Regions from separate parts of the Mesorhizobium sp. M0621 genome, predicted to be linked through region 2. Evidence: predicted binding sites of a transcription regulator. Region 2 holds the regulator's gene; the other holds the start of a gene.
The links. The regulator LexA, encoded in region 2, represses DNA repair genes until DNA is damaged. The targets are predictions, from matches to a motif close to TGTTCNNNNTGTGTTCNG.
Positions count from the first base shown of each region.

Region 1: NKI38_RS14795 (DNA recombination protein RmuC) is a predicted target of LexA. The motif match lies at 2,709-2,726, and genes of this name have one in related genera.

Region 1 covers NZ_JAMYQF010000018.1:1,817-12,625, reverse strand. The annotation lists gene NKI38_RS14805 (cation diffusion facilitator family transporter) at 1-931, shown strand, start outside; gene NKI38_RS14800 (GFA family protein) at 994-1,398, shown strand; gene NKI38_RS14795 (DNA recombination protein RmuC) at 1,405-2,676, opposite strand; gene def (peptide deformylase) at 2,780-3,310, shown strand; gene NKI38_RS14785 (plasmid stabilization protein) at 3,367-3,654, shown strand; gene fmt (methionyl-tRNA formyltransferase) at 3,735-4,688, shown strand; gene NKI38_RS14775 (GNAT family N-acetyltransferase) at 4,685-5,191, shown strand; gene truA (tRNA pseudouridine(38-40) synthase TruA) at 5,215-5,994, shown strand; gene NKI38_RS14765 (transporter) at 6,035-6,667, opposite strand; gene dapE (succinyl-diaminopimelate desuccinylase) at 6,670-7,863, opposite strand; gene NKI38_RS14755 (2-dehydropantoate 2-reductase) at 7,979-9,058, shown strand; gene NKI38_RS14750 (hypothetical protein) at 8,958-9,734, opposite strand; gene NKI38_RS14745 (DUF805 domain-containing protein) at 9,748-10,125, opposite strand; gene NKI38_RS14740 (DUF805 domain-containing protein) at 10,118-10,480, opposite strand; gene dapD (2,3,4,5-tetrahydropyridine-2,6-dicarboxylate N-succinyltransferase) at 10,553-10,809, opposite strand, start outside.
Region 2 covers NZ_JAMYQF010000042.1:10,389-21,197, forward strand. The annotation lists gene gltA (citrate synthase) at 70-1,398, opposite strand; gene gltX (glutamate--tRNA ligase) at 1,583-3,007, opposite strand; gene NKI38_RS24040 (ComEC/Rec2 family competence protein) at 3,110-5,569, shown strand; gene lexA (transcriptional repressor LexA) at 5,563-6,315, opposite strand; gene kynU (kynureninase) at 6,751-7,998, opposite strand; gene kynA (tryptophan 2,3-dioxygenase) at 8,082-8,918, opposite strand; gene NKI38_RS24060 (AMP-binding protein) at 8,915-10,540, opposite strand.

The sequences.
Region 1 (10,809 bases), on a different contig from region 2:
CGCGGCACTGGCCGGCAATCTCGCCATCGCGCTGACCAAGTTCGCGGCTGCCTTCTTCACCGGCAGCTCGGCGATGCTGTCGGAAGGCGTGCACTCGCTGGTCGATACCGGCAATGGCAGTCTGCTGCTCTACGGCATGCATCGCGCCGCCCGACCGGCCGACCGCACGCATCCGCTTGGTCACGGCCGCGAACTGTATTTCTGGAGCTTCATCGTCGCACTTCTGGTCTTTGCCGTGGGCGCCGGGGTATCGTTCTACGAGGGCGTGATCCACATCATGGCGCCGGAACCGGTCGCCAACGTCAAGGTGAACTATATCGTCCTGGGCCTTTCCTTCTTGTTCGAAGGCAGCTCCTGGCTGGTGGCGCTGAAGGAGTTCCGCAAGCAGAAGGGCAACGAAGGCTGGCTGCGGGCCGTGCAGTCGAGCAAGGATCCGAGCGTCTACACCGTGCTGTTCGAGGACAGTGCGGCGCTTCTCGGCCTGATTGTCGCCTTCGCCGGGATCCTGGCGGCGGAACTGCTGGAAATGCCGGAACTCGATGGCGCCGCCTCGATCGGCATCGGGCTGATCCTTGGCACGACGGCGATTTTCCTGGCCCGCGAAAGCAAGGGCTTGCTGATCGGCGAGCCGGCCTCGCCCGAGGTGCAGAGACAGGTGTTGGCGATCGCCCAGCAGGATCCGGCGGTGCAACGGGCGAACGGCGTTCTGACTGTCCATATGGGGCCGGCAGAGATCGTCGCCGGCCTGAGCATCGAGTTCGAGGATCATCTGACGGCGCCGGAGATCGAAGCTTGTGTGGAGCGACTGGAAGCGAAGCTGAAGAGTGAGATGCCGGAGATCACGCGGCTGTTCGTCAAGCCGCAGACCACCGGCACCTGGGAGAAGCGGCGCAAGCTGATCGACTCCCCATCCGATCCGGCACTGGACTAGCGCTTCGCCATTGCCTCACGGTCTTGCCCCGCTAGGATTAAAGGGACTTTGGAGGAACGAAGATGAAAATCGACGGAGGCTGCCATTGTGGCGCCATCACCTACGAGGCGGAGGTTGATCCTGAAAAGACGAACATCTGCCACTGCACGGACTGCCAGCAACTGACCGGCACGGCTTTTCGCGTGACGGTTCCGGCGCCCGAAAGCAACTACCGGATCACCAAGGGTACGCCGAAAATCTACATCAAGACCGTGGCGAGCGGCGCCAAGCGCGCCCAGGCCTTTTGCGCCGACTGCGGTTCGCACCTTTACGCCACGTCGGTCGGAGATGGTCCCAAGGTCTATGGAATTCGAGTAGGGACCGCGCGGCAACGTGAGGATTTGATTCCGACACAGCAGAAATGGCACCGCTCGGCGCTGCACTGGTTGCCTGAATTTAAGGGCATGACCACCATAGAGGAGCAGTAGTGCTGTTCAGTCGTCGCCTTCGACGACCCTTAGCCTGAGTTGTCCGGTTTTCGAATCAGCAACGCGTGCACCCGCGTCGACCTTCGCAGCAGGAGCCCGTGACGCTGCGTCCGCCGCGGCATCGCCGTCGGGCTGCGCGCCGAATTCCAGCGCCTCGATCTTCTGGCCGCGCTTGGTAACCTTCGACGTCGAAACCAGGATGTCGTCGATGTCCTTGGCCGACTGGCCGAAATGGACCTGCAGCTTGCGCACCCGCTCGTCGACACGCGCAACATCTTCCATCAACCGGATGACCTCGCCCTGGATCAAATGCGCCTGTTCGCGCATGCGGGCATCCTTGAGGATCGCCTGGATGACCTGGATCGACAGCATCAGCAGCGACGGCGAGACGATGACGATACGGGCGCGGTGCGCCTTGTGGACGATCGCCTCGAAATTCTCATGGATCTCGGCGAACACCGATTCCGACGGCACGAACATGAAGGCAGTGTCCTGCGTCTCGCCCTGGATCAGATATTTTTCCGATATGTCGCGGACATGGATCTCGATGTCGCGGCGAAAGGCCTGCGAGGCGACCTTCTGCAGGTCGGCGCCGTCGGCGGCGCGGATGGCGTTCCAGGCTTCGAGCGGAAACTTGGCGTCGATGGCAAGCGACGGCGCGCCGTTCGGCATCTTCACCAGGCAGTCGGGCCGGCTGCCGTTCGACAGCGTCGCCTGGAATTCATAGGCGCCGTGCGGCAGGCCGTCGGCGACGATCGCCTCCATGCGCGACTGGCCGAAGGCGCCGCGCGTCTGCTTGTTGGAGAGGATCGCCTGCAACTGCACGACTTGGCCGGCGAGCGACTGGATGTTGCCCTGCGCGACATCGATGATCGCCAGCCGCTCCTGCAATTTGGCCAGGCTCTCATGCGTGGATTTGGTCTGCTCGGTCATGGTCTGGCCGAGGCGGCCGGTCATGGCGTCGAGACGCTGGCCGATCGACAGCGTCAGCTCCGCTTGCCGTGCTCCGAACACTTCGGCGATGGCGCCCATGCGGCCCTGCATCTCGGCCTGGCTTTGCAATATGCCGGCCATCCTCGTCTCGGCATCGCGGGCATGGTCGGCGGCTTCGGCGGCGGCGACTGCGCGCGCCTTGGCCGACCGCCACAGCGCTATGACGAGCGCCACGAACAGGCCGAGAAACAGCAAGGCGGCGAAGGCCAGCGCATGGCCGAGCGTGATCGTGGTGGCGCCAAGCCGGGCGACAGGTTCCGAAAGGATGGTGCTCAGATCATTCATGTGGACAGCATAGACGATTCGCCCTGATAGCACAGATCAAAACGTGAACGAGCCTCAAGCCCACCGGTTGACGCTTTTCGCTGGAGGTCTTAGGTGGAACGCCATGCCGATCAAGCCGCTCATCATTCTTCCCGACCCCATCCTGCGCCAGGTTTCGAAGCCCGTGGAGCGTGTCGACGCGCCCTTGCGCAAATTAGCCGACGACATGCTGGCGACCATGTACGACGCGCCAGGCATCGGCCTGGCGGCAATCCAGATCGGCGAGCCGCTGCGCATACTGGTGATCGATCTGGCCAAGGAAGACGAGACGCCGGCGCCGCACGTCTTCATCAATCCGGAAATCCTGGAGAGCGCCGACGCGCGTTCCGTCTACGAGGAAGGCTGCCTGTCGATCCCGGATTACTACGCCGAGGTCGAACGCCCGGCCTCCGTGCGGGTCAAATATCTCGACCGTGACGGCAAGTTGCAGGAGCTGGAGGCCGAGGGCCTGATGGCGACCTGCCTGCAGCACGAGATCGATCACCTCAACGGTGTCTTGTTCATCGACCACATCTCGAAGCTGAAGCGCGACATGGTGGTGAAGAAATTCAAGAAGCTCGCCAAGGACAAGGCGCCGGGCAAGCTGGTGGGATAGGGCTGGAGTCCACTCCAGGCCTGATGTCGGCGGCACAGCACCAAATGGAGATGCCAATGGCCGACATCCTGATCAGAGACATTCCCGAGCCTTTGAAACGCGAAATCGAACTGGCGGCACACAAGGTCGGCCAGAGCCTGTCGGACAAGGCCATCGATCTTTTGCGCAAAGGCATGGCTGCAGAACGGCGGGCTCAGCAGGAGCCGAGCCTCTCGGCATGGGACGCAATTCGCTCGGCTTTCGTCGCTGAAAGCGCAATTGGCGATGAATACGCCGAGATCATGGACAAAATCGAAGCGGAAGGGAAACGCGACCGTGGTCGCCCGCGACTTCGACGGCCTTGACCTGAAGGTCATAAACCCGTTTGAAGCGGATGCCTGAGCCGGCTCACGGCGCGAGCAGAAGACAGGATATCGAAAGAAAAATGCCCCTTCGCGTCATCTTCATGGGCACGCCGGAGTTTTCGGTGCCGACGTTGCGCGCGATCGCCGAGGCCGGACATGATATCGCCGCCGTCTACACCCAGCCGCCGCGCGCCGCTGGACGGCGCGGACTGGAGCTGACGCCGTCGCCGGTGCAGCGCGAGGCGGAGCGGCTGGGCATCGAGACCCGGACACCGACTTCGCTCAATGGCGAGGCCGAGCTAGCCGCGTTCCGTGCCTTGCAGGCTGATGTCGCCGTGGTTGTCGCCTACGGCTTGCTGCTGCCTAAGGCGGTTCTGGAGGCAACCCGGCTTGGCTGCATCAACGGCCATGCCTCGCTCTTGCCGCGCTGGCGCGGCGCCGCACCGATCCAGCGCGCCATCATGGCCGGCGACTTCGAAAGCGGCATGATGGTAATGCGCATGGAAGAGGGTCTGGACACCGGTCCGGTCGGACTGGTTGAAAAATGCGCCATCGAACCCGATATGACGGCCGGCGATCTGCATGATCGGTTGATGAGTGTTGGTGCAACCCTGATGGTGGAAGCGCTGGCGCGACTGGAAAGGAACACCCTGACATTTACCACACAAGCTGTGGATGGGGTGACCTACGCCAAAAAAATCGATAAATCCGAGACTCGCGTGGACTGGACTCGCTCGGCGAGCGAGGTCCACAATCATGTTCGCGGCCTGTCGCCCTTTCCCGGCGCCTGGTCCGAGATAGGAATTGGCGGCCGCCTGGAGCGGCTGAAACTGCTTCGCTCGACGCTGTCCGAAGGCCTGTCGCTTTCGGAAGATTTGGGCGAGTCGGGAGGAATTCTCGATGACCGGCTGACAGTTGCCTGCGGATCAGGCGCGATCAGGCTGGTCGAAGTTCAACGGGCGGGCGGAAGGCCCGCTGCCGCGTCGGAATTCCTGCGCGGGGCCAAGATCGAAAAAGGAATGAAATTCTCATGAGCATGATGTCGATACGCGCGGCCACGCCGCGGGATCGCGAGGCCATTCGCCTCGTCGAGGAACACGCTTTCGGGCAGCAGGCGGAGGCCGGGCTGGTCGACGCGCTGGTGACCGGCGGCGATGCCGTTGCCGAGCTGGTGGCGGAAGAAGACGGCCAGGTGGTCGGCCACATCCTGTTTTCGCGGCTGTTCGTCCAGAATGGCGGCAAGAGCTTCGCGGCCGTGGCGCTGGCGCCGCTGGCGGTGGAGCCTTCCTTCCATGGCAGCGGCATCGGCGGCGCGCTGATCCGCGAGGCACATATCCGCCTCAGGGATGGCGGCGAGACGCTGGCCGTGGTGCTGGGCGATCCGGCCTATTACGGGCGTTTCGGCTACAGCCACACGCGTGCCCAGAACTTCGAAAGCGAGTACCAGGGCGAAGCGCTGCAGGCGCTGGCCTGGGGCGACGCCCCGGAAGCCGGCAGACTGGTCTACGCCTCGGCCTTCACCGCTCTCGCCGCCTAGGCGAGAGCGTATAGCCACCCGGCATGCCGCGTTTTCGCCTCGACATCGAATATGACGGCAGCCTGTTTGCCGGCTGGCAGCACCAGGCGGACCAGCCGTCGGTGCAGCAGGCGATCGAGCAGGCGATCGAAAAATTCTGCGGCGAGGCGGTCAGGCTGCGCGCCGCCGGCCGCACCGATGCCGGCGTGCATGCGACCGCCCAGGTGGCGCATGTCGACCTCGCCAAGGCGTGGCCCAGCGACAAGGTGCGCGATGCCGTCAACGCCCATCTGCAGGCGGCCGGCGCGCGCATCGTCGTCCTGAAGGCGGTGGTCGTCTCCGACGGTTTCGACGCGCGCTTCTCGGCCACCGGCCGCCACTATCTCTACCGCATCCTCAACCGCCGGGCGCCCGCCGCGCTCGACAAGGGCAAGGTGTGGTGGGTGCCGAAGCGGCTCGACGCCAGCGCCATGCATGAGGCAGCAAAGGTCCTGCTCGGACGGCATGACTTCACCACCTTCCGCTCGACCCAGTGCCAGGCTAACAGCCCGATCAGGACGCTGGAACGGCTCGACGTGAGCAGGCAAGATGACGTGATCGAGGTGCGGGCTTCGGCGCGCTCCTTCCTGCACAATCAAGTGCGTTCGATGGTCGGTTCCCTCAAGCGCGTCGGCGACGGCGGCTGGACCGCAGCCGACCTGAAAGCAGCGCTTGAGGCGCACGACCGCGCCGCCTGCGGCCAGGTGGCGCCACCCGACGGGCTGTTTCTCATCGGCGTCGATTATTCGGGCGTCGATCATCCTGAGGTCGACTATCCAGGATAGAGGCCGAAAGGGCTCTATCCTGGATAGAGGCCGGAAGACTCTATCCGGAGACGAACCCGGAAAGGCTCTGAGCCCCGACATCGTCCGGCACAGTGATGCCGAGCAGCGTCTGCAGGCCGAACAGCACCAACAGCGAGGCGACGAACATCCCGACGAAAACGGCGGTGCCGACGGCAGCGCCCCTGCCGATTGTGGCGTTGGTCATGCGCCAGGTCAGCACCATCGACAGGGCAAACAACAGCAGCGACACAAGGCTCGAAACCTGGCTCGCAGACGACAGGAAGAGCCTGATCAGCGCCGAGGGCAGCATCAGCCAGGCGGTGATGGCCGAAGCCCAGTTGCTGGCAACGACATAGTGGACGAAGCGGCCGCCAATGCCGGCACGCGGCGCGACCAGGGCCAGAACGATCAGCGGCAGCACCCAGGAGCCGATATCGACCGTCGCCAGGCGCACCAGCATGCTGAAGCGCCCCGCGAAGGCGTCGGGATAGCCCGTATAGTTGGCGATCCCGACCCAGCCGACGATCAGCGCCGGGGCTGCAACGACAATGGCGAAAAAGGAATTCCAGAAGCCGTCGGCCGATAGATCGAGCAGGCGCAATCCGTCGGTCTTGCCGAGCATCAGCCGCCAGGCGCCCGTCAGCGAAGCTTGGGTTTCGTCCGCCGAAAGCATGCTCAACCCTGTCCGAACCAGTCTTCGATGAAGCGCTGGTAGATTTGCGTCAGCGTTTCAAGATCGGCAATGGCGACGCGCTCGTCGACCATGTGCATGGTCTTGCCGACCAGCCCGAACTCGACCACCGGGCAATAATCCTTGATAAAACGCGCGTCGGACGTGCCGCCGGAGGTCGACAGCGTCGGCTCCTTGCCGATCGCCGACTTGATAGAGCCGCGGAGCGTTTCGATCAGTTTGTCGTCGCGGGTCAGGAAGACATGGCTCGGCCGGTCGCGCCAGACGAGCTCGTAGTCGACCGGCGTCTTCTTGGCCTGCCGGTACTTCTTGCGCCTGGCCGCCTGGTCGAGCCGGTTGTGGATCTCGGCCTGCAGGGTCTCGGCTGTCCAGGTGTCGTTGAAGCGGATGTTGAAGGTCGCGGTCGCCTTGGCCGCAATGACATTGGTGGCCGGGTTGCCGACATCGATGGAGGTGATCTCCAGATTGGTCGGCTGGAAATCCCTGGTTCCCTTGTCGAAGACAGGATGCAGCAAGGCGTCGACCAGGCTCATCAGCCCGCGCACCGGATTGTCGGCAAGCAAGGGATAGGCGACATGGCCCTGGCGGCCGTTGACCGTGATGGCGCCGGACATCGAGCCGCGCCGTCCGATCTTGATCATGTCGCCAAGCGCGTCCGGGTTAGTCGGCTCGCCAACGATCGAGGCATCCCATTTCTCGCCCCTGGAAGCCGCCCATTCGAGCAGCTTGACGGTGCCGTTGATGGCCGGCCCTTCCTCGTCACCGGTGATCAGCAGCGAGACCGAGCCTTTTGGACCGCCATTCTGTTCGACATGGCGCGCCACGGCGGCGATGAAACAGGCGATGCCGCCCTTCATGTCGACCGCGCCACGGCCATACATCTCGCCATTGGCGATCTCGGCGGCGAAGGGCGGATGCGTCCAGGCGGCCTCGTCGCCGACCGGCACCACGTCGGTATGGCCAGCGAACATCAGATGCGGGCCGTTGCCGGACCGTCGCGCATAAAGGTTCTCGATATCGGGCGTACCGTCTTCGGAAAACACCGGCCGATCGACCAGGAAGCCGAGCGGTTTCAGCATCGTCTCCAGCGCGGTCAGCGCGCCGCCCTCAGCGGGCGTCGCCGAAGCACAGCGGATAAGGGCGGCGAGGTTCTCGGCGGGATCGGTCGGCAGCGTCATGGCAAAAGCGATAGTCGAAAGCGGAGGGCCTGTCACGGCCAGACATAAGGGCCAGTGATGGCGCCGACATTATGGTTTTCATGTCGTATAGTTGCGGGCCGGTGCGGAGTAAGAGATGGCAAACGGGGACCAGAGGATCGTCATTGCCGGCGCCGGCAGCATCGGCTGCTATGCCGGCGGCTGCCTGGCGCTCGCCGGGCGCGAGGTGATTCTGCTGGCCCGGCCGCGCATCGAGGCGGCGTTGCGGCAGGGCGGGTTGCGGGTCAGCGATCTTGAGGGCCGCGATCGCTCGATCAAGCCGAAGGCGCTTGCCGTCACCACCGATCCGGCCGTCGCCTTGCCGGAGGCGGATGTGGTCCTGGTCACGGTGAAGAGCGGCGCGACGCAGAATATGGCAGATCTCATCAAGGCCCATGCCCGTCCGGATGCTGTGGTGGTCAGCCTGCAGAACGGCGTCGACAATGCCGACAGACTGCGTGCCGGGCTTGCCGGGCGAACGGTGCTGGCCGGGCGAACGGTGCTGGCCGGGCGAACGGTGCTGGCCGGCATGGTGCCGTTCAATGTCGTACAGTCCCCGGATGGCGAACTGCCGCTGCGCGTTCACCGCGCCAGCGACGGCAAGGTGATGGTCGAAGACGGCGACGCCGGCCTGGTCGGCCTGCTCGGCGTCGAAGGGTTTGCGGTCGAAGCCCATGGCGACATGAAGGCCGTGCTGTGGGGCAAGCTGCTGATGAATTTGAACAACGCGCTGGTGGCGCTTTCGGACCTTCCGCTGGCGACCGAACTTGCCGACCGTCGCTGGCGGCTGATCCTGGCCGGCCAGATCGACGAGGCACTACAGGCGATGAAGGCGTCCGGCATCGAGCCGGCACGGATCGCCGGCCTGCGGCCAGCCCTGCTGCCGAAGGTGCTAAGACTGCCGGACTGGCTGTTCAAACTGCTGGCCCGGCGCATGCTGGCGATCGACCCGCAGGCGCGCTCGTCGATGTGGGACGATCTGCAACGTGGTCGGCCGACGGAAATCGATGACTTGCAGGGCGCTATTTTGCGGCTGGCGGAAAAAGCCGGCACGCCGGCGCCATTTGTCAAGCGGATCACCGCGCTGGTGCGCGAGGTGGAATCGGAGCGGCTTGGCTCGCCGGGCCTGGCGCCGGAGCAGATCGTCGCGGCGGCGGCCGGTCGTCGATCAACGTGATCTTCTGCCAGATTTTCCGCGACAGGTTGGACGCGAGGTTCTCGATGTCGTTGACGCCATCGATGACAACGTCGTCATTGACCGACTGCGCGAACAGCGCGGCGATCTTGCCGGTGATCGACAGCATTTCGGAGCAATAGTCGAGATAGCGCGCCAGGTCGGCGGCTTTGGTGATACGGGCCGGCGAGTGCGAGGTCGGCTTGAAACTGATGGAAAGAGCGGCCGGATCCTTGGTCAGCTGGTGCATGTCGATGACGTGGATCAGGGATCGCAGGCCGTGCAACTGGCGAAAGACCTGCTTGCGCTTGATGCGCTCCTCGGAGCGGATCAAGGCGAGGAAGCCGACAATGGCGAGGATGAACATGTTGAGCGAAGCTTCGATGCCTTGCACCGACTGGACGGCATCACCGGGTTTGGAAATGCGGTCGAACGGCAGGACGGTGCCGACGAAGATGAACATCAGTGCGCCGGCAACGACAGCAGCAACGATGAGGCCGCGCAGCCACCAGATCGGCGCTTCCAGTGCCTTGGCGCCCCGTGCCAGATCGCGCGAGAGCGACACCAACTCGGCCGCAACACCGCGCAGGCCGGCCTCAGGGAAACGCTCGGCGACGCGTATCTCCAGCCGTTCGGCGGTCTCGATGATCAGTTTCGGATCAAGCGTGCGGTAGCGCATGTCCGATCAGCCCTCAGTGTTGTGCCGGCTCATTGGTGCGCTGGCCATAGCGATTGGGTCCAGGCTGCCCTGGAAACAGGCACAACACAAGGAAGGCGACGATCGAGACGACAGGCACGAACAGGATCAGCGCGGCAATGCCCGGCTTGTCCAAGTCGTGCAGCCGCTTCACCGCCAGTGCGATGTTCGACCACAGCGAGGCGATGAAGGCGATGAAGAAGATGAACGACCACATGTTGCTCTCGGGCGAGCCCTCCGGCACCAGCGTGAAGCGATAGAGCGGGAAGGCCTGGATGATGGCGACGAGCAGCCCACCAAGAAAATAGGCCGCGCGACTGACGCGGCCCGAGGTTTTGAAGAAAAGCCAGGTGAGATCTGATCTGTCAGGCAAGCGGGTCCGGTCCATATTGATTGGCGCCCCTGGCGCCTTCGAGAATGCCGCATTCCACCAGAAACCAGATCGGGCCGATGAAAGGCACCAGCATGATCAGGCTCCACCAGCCCGACTTGCCGCGATCATGCCAGCGCTTGGCATAGACTGCGAGTGCGAAATAGATCGAGGCCAGAGCGACGAGAATGCCGACGATGCCGATCTGGGCGCCGCTGGCCGTGGTGATGCGTGTGCCGAGGATCGCATCGAGAATAAAGGCAACAATGCCAATGACGATGAAAACTCCAATCGAGGCCCAGAATTTGGCACGGTTGATGCGGCCGTCGAAGCTTGTGAGCAGATATTTCCAGTCCATGTCACCCCTCCATATTGAACCAGCGCGACCGATTGTCGCGCCGGCGGAAGGTGCGCTCGCTTTGCGCAAAGATCAATCGCGCAGCAATTCGTTGATCGAGGTCTTGGACCGGGTCTTCGCATCGACACGCTTGACGATGACGGCGCAGTAGAGGCCGGGGCCCAGCTCGTTGTTCGGAAATGGCTTGCCAGGCAGCGAGCCAGCAACGACGACGGAATTCGGGGGCACTTCGCCATAGAAAATCTCGCCGGTGGCGCGGTCGACGATCTTGGTCGACTGGCCGATGAAGACGCCCATGCCGAGCACCGAGCCTTCGCGTACGATGCAGC
Region 2 (10,809 bases):
TCTCACCGCTCGGTCTATATAAAACTCCCTATTCGCTACTGGCTATTCGCTATTCGCTCTCGTCCCCTGTCACCGCTTGGCGATCGGCACGTAGTCGCGCTCCGGCGCGCCGGTATAGAGCTGGCGCGGGCGGCCGATCTTCTGGCGCGGATCCTCGATCATCTCTTTCCACTGCGCGATCCAGCCGACGGTGCGGGCGACCGCGAACAGCACGGTGAACATGGTGGTGGGGAAGCCCAGCGCCTTCAGCGTGATGCCGGAATAGAAGTCGACGTTCGGGTAGAGCTTTTTCTCGATGAAATAGGGATCAGTAAGCGCGATCTTTTCCAGCTCCATGGCGATGTCGAGCAGCGGATCGTCCTTGATGCCGAGCTCGCCCAGAACCTCGTGCGCCGTCTTCTGCATGATCTTGGCGCGCGGATCGTAGTTCTTGTAGACGCGGTGGCCGAAGCCCATCAGCCGGAACGGGTCGTTCTTGTCCTTGGCGCGCGCGATGAACTCCGGGATGTGGTCGACATGGCCAATCTCGCCCAGCATGTTGAGCGCCGCTTCATTGGCGCCGCCATGAGCCGGCCCCCACAGGCAAGCGATGCCGGCGGCGATGCACGCGAACGGGTTGGCGCCCGAAGAGCCGGCGAGACGAACGGTCGAGGTCGAGGCGTTCTGCTCGTGATCGGCGTGCAGGATGAAGATACGTTCCATGGCGCGCGCCAGCACCGGATTGATCTTGTATTCCTCGCACGGCACGGCAAAGCACATGTGCAGGAAGTTGGCGGCGAAATTCAGCTCGTTCTTCGGGTAAATGAAGGGCTGGCCGATGTGGTATTTGTACGCCATCGCGGCGATCGTCGGCATCTTGGCGATCAGCCGCATGGAGGCAACCATGCGCTGGTAGGGGTCGGAAATGTCGGTGGAGTCGTGATAGAAGGCCGACAGCGCGCCGACCACGCCGCACATCACCGCCATCGGGTGCGCATCGCGGCGGAAACCGGTGAAGAAGCGCGACATCTGCTCGTGCACCATGGTGTGGCGCGTCACGCGGTAGTCGAAATCGTCCTTCTGCGCCTTGGTCGGCAATTCACCGTAGAGCAGGAGATAGCAAACCTCGAGGAAGTCGCCGTGTTCGGCCAACTGGTCGATCGGATAGCCGCGGTGCAAGAGAATGCCGGCGTCGCCGTCGATGAAGGTGATTTCGGACTCGCAGCTTGCCGTCGAGGTGAAGCCGGGATCGTAGGTGAAGGCGCCGGTGGTGGAGTAGAGCGAGGCGATGTCGATGACATCAGGCCCGACCGAACCGCTTCGCACCTTGAATTCATGGGTCTTGCCGGCGAATGCAAGCGTTGCCGTGGCCTCCTGGGTCTTGCCGCCCAAATCCAGTTTTTTCGCAGCTTCGGTCATTGCAAACTCCTTCTTGTTTCCTCATGCCGGCAAAGGCAAATTCTGCAAAGCGACACGTCGAAATCACCGCAATGCGCGTATTCGCCACCGCATTTCAGGAGGGTGCGTGCCAGATTGGGCCAAGGCCTAATGTTGCACTGCGAAACCCGCCTTTCAATGCCAATCTTCTTGGGCCAGTTTGCTCCTAATCGATTTGGTCTGCTATGCGCGCCAGGCTTTCCTCGCGGCCGAGCACGGCAAGCACATCGAACACGCCCGGCGAGGTGCTCTTGCCGGTCAATGCGGCGCGCAAAGGCTGGGCCACGGCGCCGAGCTTGTGGCCGCCGGCCGTAGCAACCTCGCGGATCGCGGCCTCCGCTGCAGCCGCCGTCCAGTCGCTCGTAAGCCCGTTCAAAGCTTCGTGAGCGCCGCGCAGGATCTTGCGGGCATCGGCATTGAGCAAGAGGGCCGCCTTGTCGTCGATCGGCAGTGGCCGCGTGGCGAACAGGAAGGCGGCGCCATCGACGAGTTCGACCAGCGTTTTGGCGCGCTCCTTCAGGCCCGGAAGTGCCGCCAGCAACTGCGCCTTGTTGCTGTCGTTCAGGCGCGCCGCCATCGCCGGGCCGCCTTCGAGATAGGGCAGAGTGGCGATGAAGATATCGAACAGTTCGGCGTCGCTCATGCGGCGCATATGCGCGCCGTTGATCGCCTCCAGCTTGGCGAAGTCGAATCGGGCCGCGCCCTTGTTGACATCGCCGATATCGAACCAGGAAATCATGTCCTCGATCGACATGATCTCGTCGTCGCCATGGCTCCAGCCGAGGCGCGCCAGGTAGTTCAGCAGCGCCTCGGGCAGATAACCCATGGCACGATAGGCCTCGACGCCCAGCGCGCCGTGCCGTTTCGACAGCTTGGCGCCATCGGCACCGTGAATCAGCGGGATATGCGACATGGACGGCACGTCCCAGCCCATGGCGTTGTAGATCACCGTCTGGCGGGCGGCGTTGGTCAGATGATCGTCGCCGCGAATGATATGGGTTACGCCCATGTCATGATCGTCGACGACGACGGCATGCATATAGGTCGGGTTGCCGTCCGAACGCAGGATGATGAAGTCATCGAGATCCTTGTTGGGAAAGCGCACCTCGCCCTGGACACGGTCATGGACGATGGTCTCCCCCTCGGTCGGCGCCTTGATGCGGATGGCGCCCTTGGCGCCTGCAGGCGCTTCTGAGGGGTCACGGTCACGCCAGCGGCCATCATAGCGTGGCGGCAGTCCCTTGGCTCTGGCCGCCTCGCGCATCGCCTCCAGCTCGGCTGGCGTGGCATAGCAATAATAGGCCTTGCCCATGCGCACCAGCTCCTCGGCCACCTCGCGATGGCGCGGCGCACGCTCGAACTGCGACACCGGCTCACCGTCCCAGCTGAGGCCGAGCCAGGAAAGCCCGTCGAGGATGGCAGAGGTCGCGGCTTCGTTGGAGCGTTCGCGGTCGGTGTCCTCGATGCGCAGCAGCATCGTGCCGCTCGTGTGCTTTGCGTACAGCCAGTTGAACAGCGCCGTGCGCGCGCCGCCTATATGCAGGTAGCCGGTGGGCGAGGGGGCAAAACGGGTTACGACCTTGTCGGACATGGAACTCTCGGAAAGCATCTGAAGCGGGGTGCGGTTGCGCGGACTTTCGCGCGCCCGGCGTTCATGTAGCATAGGGTGTCGAGGGCGCAAGGGGCAGACCCGATGGCTGGACGAGGCTGGGGCTCGGATCAGGGCGAGGACGCTGCCGTTGGCGTCAGCGAGCGATCCCTGTTTGCGCCTCTGCCAACTCCGCTGCCGACGCCATCGCCCCTCATGCCGGATCCCGGCAAGGCGCCGCTTCAAGCGGATGTCTCCGCCTCCGTTCCAACTGCCGAAACCGGCAGGATCGTACGCGTGCGCCGGCAAATCGGCCGGATTTCGCTGCCTCGCCTGCGCCATAGCGTGGCCGCGGCCGCAGGGCTGGAACTCGACCGTGGCGTGGCCTTCCTGCTGGTGCCGGTCTGCCTGGCGAGCGGAGCAATCGGCTATTTTTCGCTGGCGGCGGAGCCGAACTTCGCAAAGCCTGTCGCAGTCGTCATCTTGGCGGGGCTCTGTGCGCTGGTCTCGCGTTCCTGGCCGAAAACCCATTTGTGCTTCATGGCGGCGCTTTTGTGTGTGCTCGGGGTGCTCGCCGCAAAGGTCGAGACATGGCGCGCCGGCACACAGATGCTGGGTTCGGAAATCTCGACGCAGGTGACCGGCCGGATCGTCTCGCTCGACCGGATGGAGAGCGGCCGCATCCGGCTGACCATCGACGTGACGTCGACTGCAAGGCCGAAACTGCGCTATGCGCCGGAGAGGGTGCGGCTTTCGACACGAAAGATCCCGGCGGACATGACCGCCGGCTCCCTGATCACTGGATATGCCAGGCTGTTGCCGCCGACCGGGCCGGTGCGGCCGGACAGCTACGACTTCTCCTTCGACAGCTATTTCGCCGGCATCGGCGGCAGCGGGTTCTTTCTCGGCAATCCAAAACTCGTCGTCACCGACGACTATATGCCGCTGGCGGCCCGCCTTTCCTCGGGGATAGAAAAAGCCCGTGAAGCGATTGCCGACCACATCAGGGGCAGCGTCGGTGGCGCCGAAGGCGAGATCGCCGCGGCGCTGATCGTCGGCGTACGCGCCGGCATTCCCGATGAAATCAATGAAGCGATGCGGCGTACCGGCATCTACCACATCATCTCTATTTCCGGACTGCACATGGCGTTGGTCGCCGGCACCATCATGGGTTTGCTGCGCGGCGCCTTCGCCTTGTTTCCGGACTTTTCCGCGCGTCGTCCGGTAAAAAAATATGCCGCCGCCGCGGCACTTTTCTCGATCGCCGCCTATCTCATCATTTCCGGCGTCGTCGTTGCCGCCGAGCGCAGTTTCATCATGCTGGCGGTGATGCTGATTGCCGTGCTGTTCGATCGAGCGGCGCTGACGATGCGCAATCTGGCAATTTCGGCAATCGCCGTCATTGTGGTGTCGCCGCACGAGGTGGTCGGCCCGAGTTTCCAGATGTCCTTCGCCGCGACCGCCGCACTCGTCGGCGCCTACGCCGGCTGGGCGGATCATCGTGCAGGAAAGGCGAGACCACCGCCGCCAAAGCGATCGCTGCCCAGTTTCCTGACGCGAAAATTCCTGCTGGCGGCGGGCGGCCTTTCCATGACTTCCATCATCGCCGGCGGCGCCACGGCGCTGTTTGCCATCTGGCATTTTCAGCGTGTGTCGCCGCTCAGCCTGTTCGCCAATCTGGCCATCATGCCCATCGTGACAGTCGTGATGTTTCTGGCCGTCGCCAGCGCGTTGCTGATGCCGTTCGGGTTGGACTGGCCGGCCCTCTACCTGATGGGCAAGGGACTGACGCTGATGATCGCCATATCGGGCTGGATCTCCGAGCGTTCGCCCGTCGATGCGGTTGGACTGATTTCTCAGCAGTCTGTCCTGCTGGTGGCGATTGCCCTGGTCATCGCGACGATGGCGACGACATGGCTGCGGCTCGCGGCTCTTCCCTTCGCGCTTGCCGGCCTGCTGACCGTCTCGGATACGCGCGCACCTGACGTGCTGATCTCGGAGGACGCAAGGCTGGTTGCGTTGCCGATCGGCGGTGGCGAACTTGCCGTCAGCCGCGCGCGCCCGAACGAATTCACCGTGGACAATTGGAAACGCGCGCTGACATCCGAAACCATCGTCATGCCGGAGGTGTTCAACGAAGGCGATGGCCAATTCGACGTCAGGGATGCCGCTGAAATGCCGCCGGGAGCGCCGTTCTATTGCACATCAGGCGTTTGTCTCGCCAGGCATCCGTCCGGTGCATTCATTGCCTATGTCGAGGATCGAAAGGACACCTGGAAAGCCTGCGGCTTCGCCGACCTGATCGTCATCAATGACGCGACGGCATATGACGCCTGTCACAACCCGCTGGTTCTCGTCATCACCAAGCGGCAACTGGCCCGCAAAGGCAGTGCTGCCGTCTTCTTCGATCGCCAATCGGCGACCACACCAGCGACAATCAGCTTCGCCGTGGACAGGCCATATCGACCCTGGCACGTACAACGCAAATTCTCGCGTGAGGCGAGGGGACTGCCGCCCTTCAAGAGACCCGAGAAGCCAGCGATTAAACCGCAGCCGCCTCAGTAGCGGCGGATCAGGCCAACGAGCTTGCCTTGCACCTTGACCCTGTCGGGCCCGAAAATCCGGGTCTCATAGGCCGGATTGGCTGCTTCGAGAGCAATCGAGGCGCCCTTGCGGCGGAACCGCTTCAGCGTCGCTTCCTCTTCATCCACCAGCGCCACGATGATCTCGCCGGGGCTGGCCGTATCGGCATTGCGGATGATGACGGTATCGCCGTCGAAGATGCCGGCCTCGATCATCGAGTCGCCCTTGACCTCCAGGGCATAGTGCTCGCCGCCCATGATCATGTCCGGCGGCACCGAGATCGAATGTGTCTGATGCTGGATGGCGTCGATCGGCACACCGGCGGCGATACGACCCATCACCGGGATCGACACGGCGGAGACCACGTCGTCGTCATTGCCGGCCGAAGGCATCCGCGAAGACGCCGGCTTGATCTGCCGGCCAAGGCCGCCCTGACCGAGACTGGTCTGACCAAGACTGCCCTGGATGACGCTTGGCGAGAACTTTTTCGCCGCGTTGAGGCCGGGCGCGATCGAGTCCGGCAACCGCAGCACTTCCAGCGCGCGTGCCCGGTTGGGCAGCCGGCGAATGAAGCCGCGCTCTTCCAGAGCCGTGATCAGTCGATGAATTCCGGATTTGGAGGCAAGGTCGAGCGCCTCCTTCATCTCGTCGAAGGATGGCGGAATGCCGCTTTCCTTCAGGCGTTCATGGATGAACATCAGCAGTTCGTGTTGCTTGCGTGTCAGCATGGCGGCCCCCAGGGTACCTAAAACCAGAATCAGAAAACAAACCCAGAACAAACACTATCTGTTCCAGTTGTGTTCCGCAACTGTTTAAAGTTTAATGAATTTATTAAGGGGATCGAAATTATTGGCAGCTCGCTGCCAGGCCTCGCCGACGGCTGCATCCCGTCGCAATGCGCTTGCCGGCATTGAAATTGTTATGGTTAATAGCCTGTGGCCCATCCCAAGCTCAGGCCTGGCATGAGTTGCGATAGGCCCTCGACGGTGGGCATTCCGGGCATTCGTTTGCCGTGAACGAAACGAAGCCAAAATGCCAACCTTGGTTAATAACTGCAATCAGCGCGGCCACCAGCGGCGAACTCATTTGCGAGCTGGAAATTCGTCCTCCGTCATCCGACCAAGGGGCAAGGCCGGCGACAACAGATCGTCGGGACGGCTGCGTCAGGTAACGGCCTCCTTGACGGCGAAACGCTGGTCCTTCCATGCACCCGTGCGCAGAATGTCTTCCAGCACCTCAACCGCCAGCCACACATCCTTGTAGCCGACATAGAGTGGCGTGAAGCCGAAACGGATGGTCGATGGCGCGCGGAAGTCACCGATCACCCCCCGCTCGATCAGCGCCCGCATGATTTGATAGCCATGATCGTGAAGGAACGACACCTGGCTGCCGCGCCTGGTCGCGTCGCGGGTGCTCTCCAGCGTGAGACCATAGGCGCCGCACTTCGCCTCGACGAGCTGGATGAACAGTTCGGTCAGCGCGACGCTCTTCTTTCGCAATGCCGCCATGTCGACGTCGTTCCAGATGGCAAGCGCACCTTTGAGCGCCCGCATCGACAGGACCGGCTGCGTGCCGCACAGAAAGCGGCGGATGCCGGTGCCGGCCACATAACCCCGTTCGAAGGCAAAGGGGCGTGCATGCCCCCACCAGCCGCTGAGTGGCTGGCTGATCTCGCCATGGTGGCGCTGGGCGGCATAGATGAAGGCCGGCGCGCCCGGACCGCCGTTGAGGTACTTGTAGGTGCAGCCGACAGCGAAATCGGCATTTGCGCGGTCGAGCTCGACCGGCAGAGCGCCCGCGGTGTGGCATAGATCCCAGACGATCAGCGCTCCGGCCGCATGAGCCTTGCGCGTCAGCGCCGCCATGTCGCGCAGTTCACCGGATTTGTAATTGACGTGGTTGACCAGCACCACCGCGACGCTTTCATCGATCAGTTCTTCAATGGTTGGTGCGTCGACGCCCGCGAGACGCAGCAAGGCGCCATCCCGGGTCGAGGCCACGCCTTCGGCGATGTACAGGTCGGTGGGAAAACTGTCACCCTCGGCGACGATGGCCAACCGGCCGGGCCGCATCTCCATCGCCGCATGCAACACCTTGTAGATGTTGGTCGATGTCGTGTCGCAGACGACGGTCTGGCCGGCCGCGGCTCCGATCAGGCGTCCAAGCTGATCACCGAGTTCGACCGGCATCTCGAACCATCCGGCCGTATTCCAGGCCCGGATGAGATCCTGGGCCCATTCCTTGGTCGCCGCCTGCTGCAGCTCGCCGAAAACGGCATGCGACGCTGCCCCGAGAGAATTGCCATCGAGATAGATCACCCCCTCCGGCAGAATGAAACGGTCGCGCATGGCACGCAGCGGATCCGTGGCATCCATCGCTTCGATCGCAGCGAGATCAGGAATTCCACACATGGTCGGTCAATCCTCGGTTGTTCGCGAAGGGTTTTCCGCCACAAGCGCGTCCCCTCGGTATGCCTGTTCTCATTTCGATGATGTCAGAGCCGGGTGCGGACGGTCCACAGCTCCGGAAACAGCACGACCTCAAGCATCTTCTTGAGATACGAGGCACCCGATGTACCGCCGGTGCCGCGTTTCAGGCCGATGATGCGTTCGACCGTGGTGACATGGTTGAAGCGCCAGCGGCGGAAATAATCCTCGAAGTCGACCAGTTTCTCGGCCAGCTCGTAGAACATCCAGTAGCGCTGCGGGTCGCGGTAAATGGTCTGCCAGGCGACCAGGACCTCTTCATTCTCGGTTCGTGTCCCACGCCAGTCCGTGCGCCTGGCGTCGGCACCGATGTCGAATCCGTTGCGCGCCAAAAGCAGTAGCGCCTCGTCGTAGAGCGACGGCTCTGCCAGGATCGCCTCCAGCTTTCCGCTGAGGTCCGGTCGGTGCTTGTGCGGCCCGAGCATGGCAAGGTTGCGGTTGCCTGCCATGAATTCGATGGCACGATACTGCCAGGACTGGAAACCCGAGGACTGCCCGAGCGCGTCGCGGAACTCGGTGTATTCGCTGGGCGTCATCGTCCGCAGCACGTCCCAGGCGTTGTTCAACTGCTCGAAGATGCGGGCGACGCGCGACAGCATCTTGAAGCTCGGCTCGAGGCGGTCGGCGCGGATCGAACGGATCGCGGCGCCGATCTCGTGCAGAGCGAGCTTCATCCAGAGTTCAGAGGTCTGGTGCTGGATGATGAACAGCATCTCGTCATGCGCCGACGACAGCGGCGTCTGGGCCTCCAGCACTTTCTCCAGGTGCAGATAGTCGCTGTAGGACATGCGCTCCTTGAACGACATCTGTGCGCCTTCGGACGCCGGATCGTAGGGCTCGCTCAATTGATTTTCTCCGTGCGCAGCCGGAAGCGCTGGATCTTGCCGGTCTGGGTCTTGGGCAGGGCGGCGATGAATTTCACCGATCGCGGGTATTTATAGGGTGCGATCGTTGCCTTGACATGGTCCTGCAGGCGCTTGGTGGTCAACGCGTCAGGCGCGACGCCCTGCACCAGCACAACATGCGCCTCGACGATCTGGCCGCGCCCGGCATCGTCCGCGCCGATCACCGCGCATTCGGCGACGTCCGGATGCGACAGCAGTGCCGCCTCGACCTCAGGCCCGGCGATGTTGTAGCCGGCGCTGACGATCATGTCGTCGGAGCGCGCGGCGAAATGAAAGAAGCCGTCTTCGTCCTGGGTGAAAGTGTCGCCGGTGAGGTTCCAGCCGTCGCGGACGTATTCCTTCTGCCTGTCATCGGCCATGTAGCGGCAGCCGGTCGGCCCGCGCACCGCCAGCCTGCCGGTCGCGCCGCGCGGCACCTCCCGCATCTCATCATCGACGATGCGCGCCTCGTAACCGCCCACCGGCTTGCCGGTCGACGCGGGCTTCATGTCGCCAAAACGGTTGGAGATGAAGATGTGCAGCATTTCGGTGGCGCCGATGCCGTCGAGAATCGGCTTGCCGGTTTTTTGCGTCCACTCCTCGAAAACCGGAGCGGGCAAGGTCTCGCCGGCCGAAACGGCGACGCGCAGCGATGACAGGTCGGCCCCTTCATCCATGGCCTTCAGCATGGCGCGGTAGGCGGTCGGCGCGGTGAAGGAGATGGTCGCCTTATAGGTCTCGATGATGTGGATCATGTTGGGCGGCGTCGCCTGTTCCAGCAGCGTCGCCGCCGCCCCGAAGCGGAGCGGGAAGATGGCGAGCCCGCCAAGGCCGAAGGTGAAGGCCAGCGGCGGCGAGCCGACGAAGATGTCGTCCGGCGTTACCCGGAGGATTTCGCGGGCGTAGGCGTCGGCGATGATCAGGAGATCACGGTGGAAATGCATCGTCGCCTTCGGCACGCCTGTCGTGCCCGAGGTGAAGCCGAGCAGCGCGACATCGTCGCGGCCGGTTTCGACGGCGGTGAAGGTAACCGGCTTGTCGAGAGCGACACGGTCGAGTTCGGCATCATGATTGGCGATGCCGTCGAAGCCGATGACCTGTTTGAGGAACGCGCTGTCCTTGGCGCAGGCGGTCATCTCGTCCATCAGCCTGGTGTCGCAGAGCGCGACGGTGATTTCCGCCTTGTCGACGATCTTGGCAAGCTCGCCGGCGCGCAGCATCGGCATGGTGTTGACGACCACGGCGCCGACCTTGGTGGCGGCCAGCCAGCAGGCGACCATGGCGGGGTTGTTGGCGGAGCGGATCAACACCCGGTTGCCCGGCTTGACGCCATAATTCTCGACCAGCGCGTGGGCCAGCCTGTTCGTCCAGTCGGACAGTTCCTTGTAGGTGCGGCGGCGGCCATTGCCGATCAGCGCGGTGTGGTCACCGAGGCCCTTCTCGACCAGCCGGTCGGTCAGTTCGACGCCGGCATTGAGACGTTCGGGATAGTGAAAGCCGTCGAGCAGGAAATCCGGCCATTGCTCCGGAGGTGGCAGGTGATCGCGTGTGAATGTGTCGATATGCGCTGAAGGCCCAAGCATGTCGCCGCTATCCCGTCTGCTGCCTGGCCAGTGCGCGAGGCGTCTGGCCGGTGTGGTGGAGAAGGTGTCCTACTTTTCCCGAGGAGGCTTCTGCCAGTCGCACCTTGCTCGACGTCGCCACTCGAAAGGGCTGATGTCTGCAGGTTTGGGGCAGCACAGCGGACCTCCCATTTTGTCGGCTGTTCGTCATAGCAGGATCGCACCAGTCGAAATTTGTTTCAAGCCTAAAATGTTTTGGCTCTGAAGCATTGACGCACGGCATTGCGCTG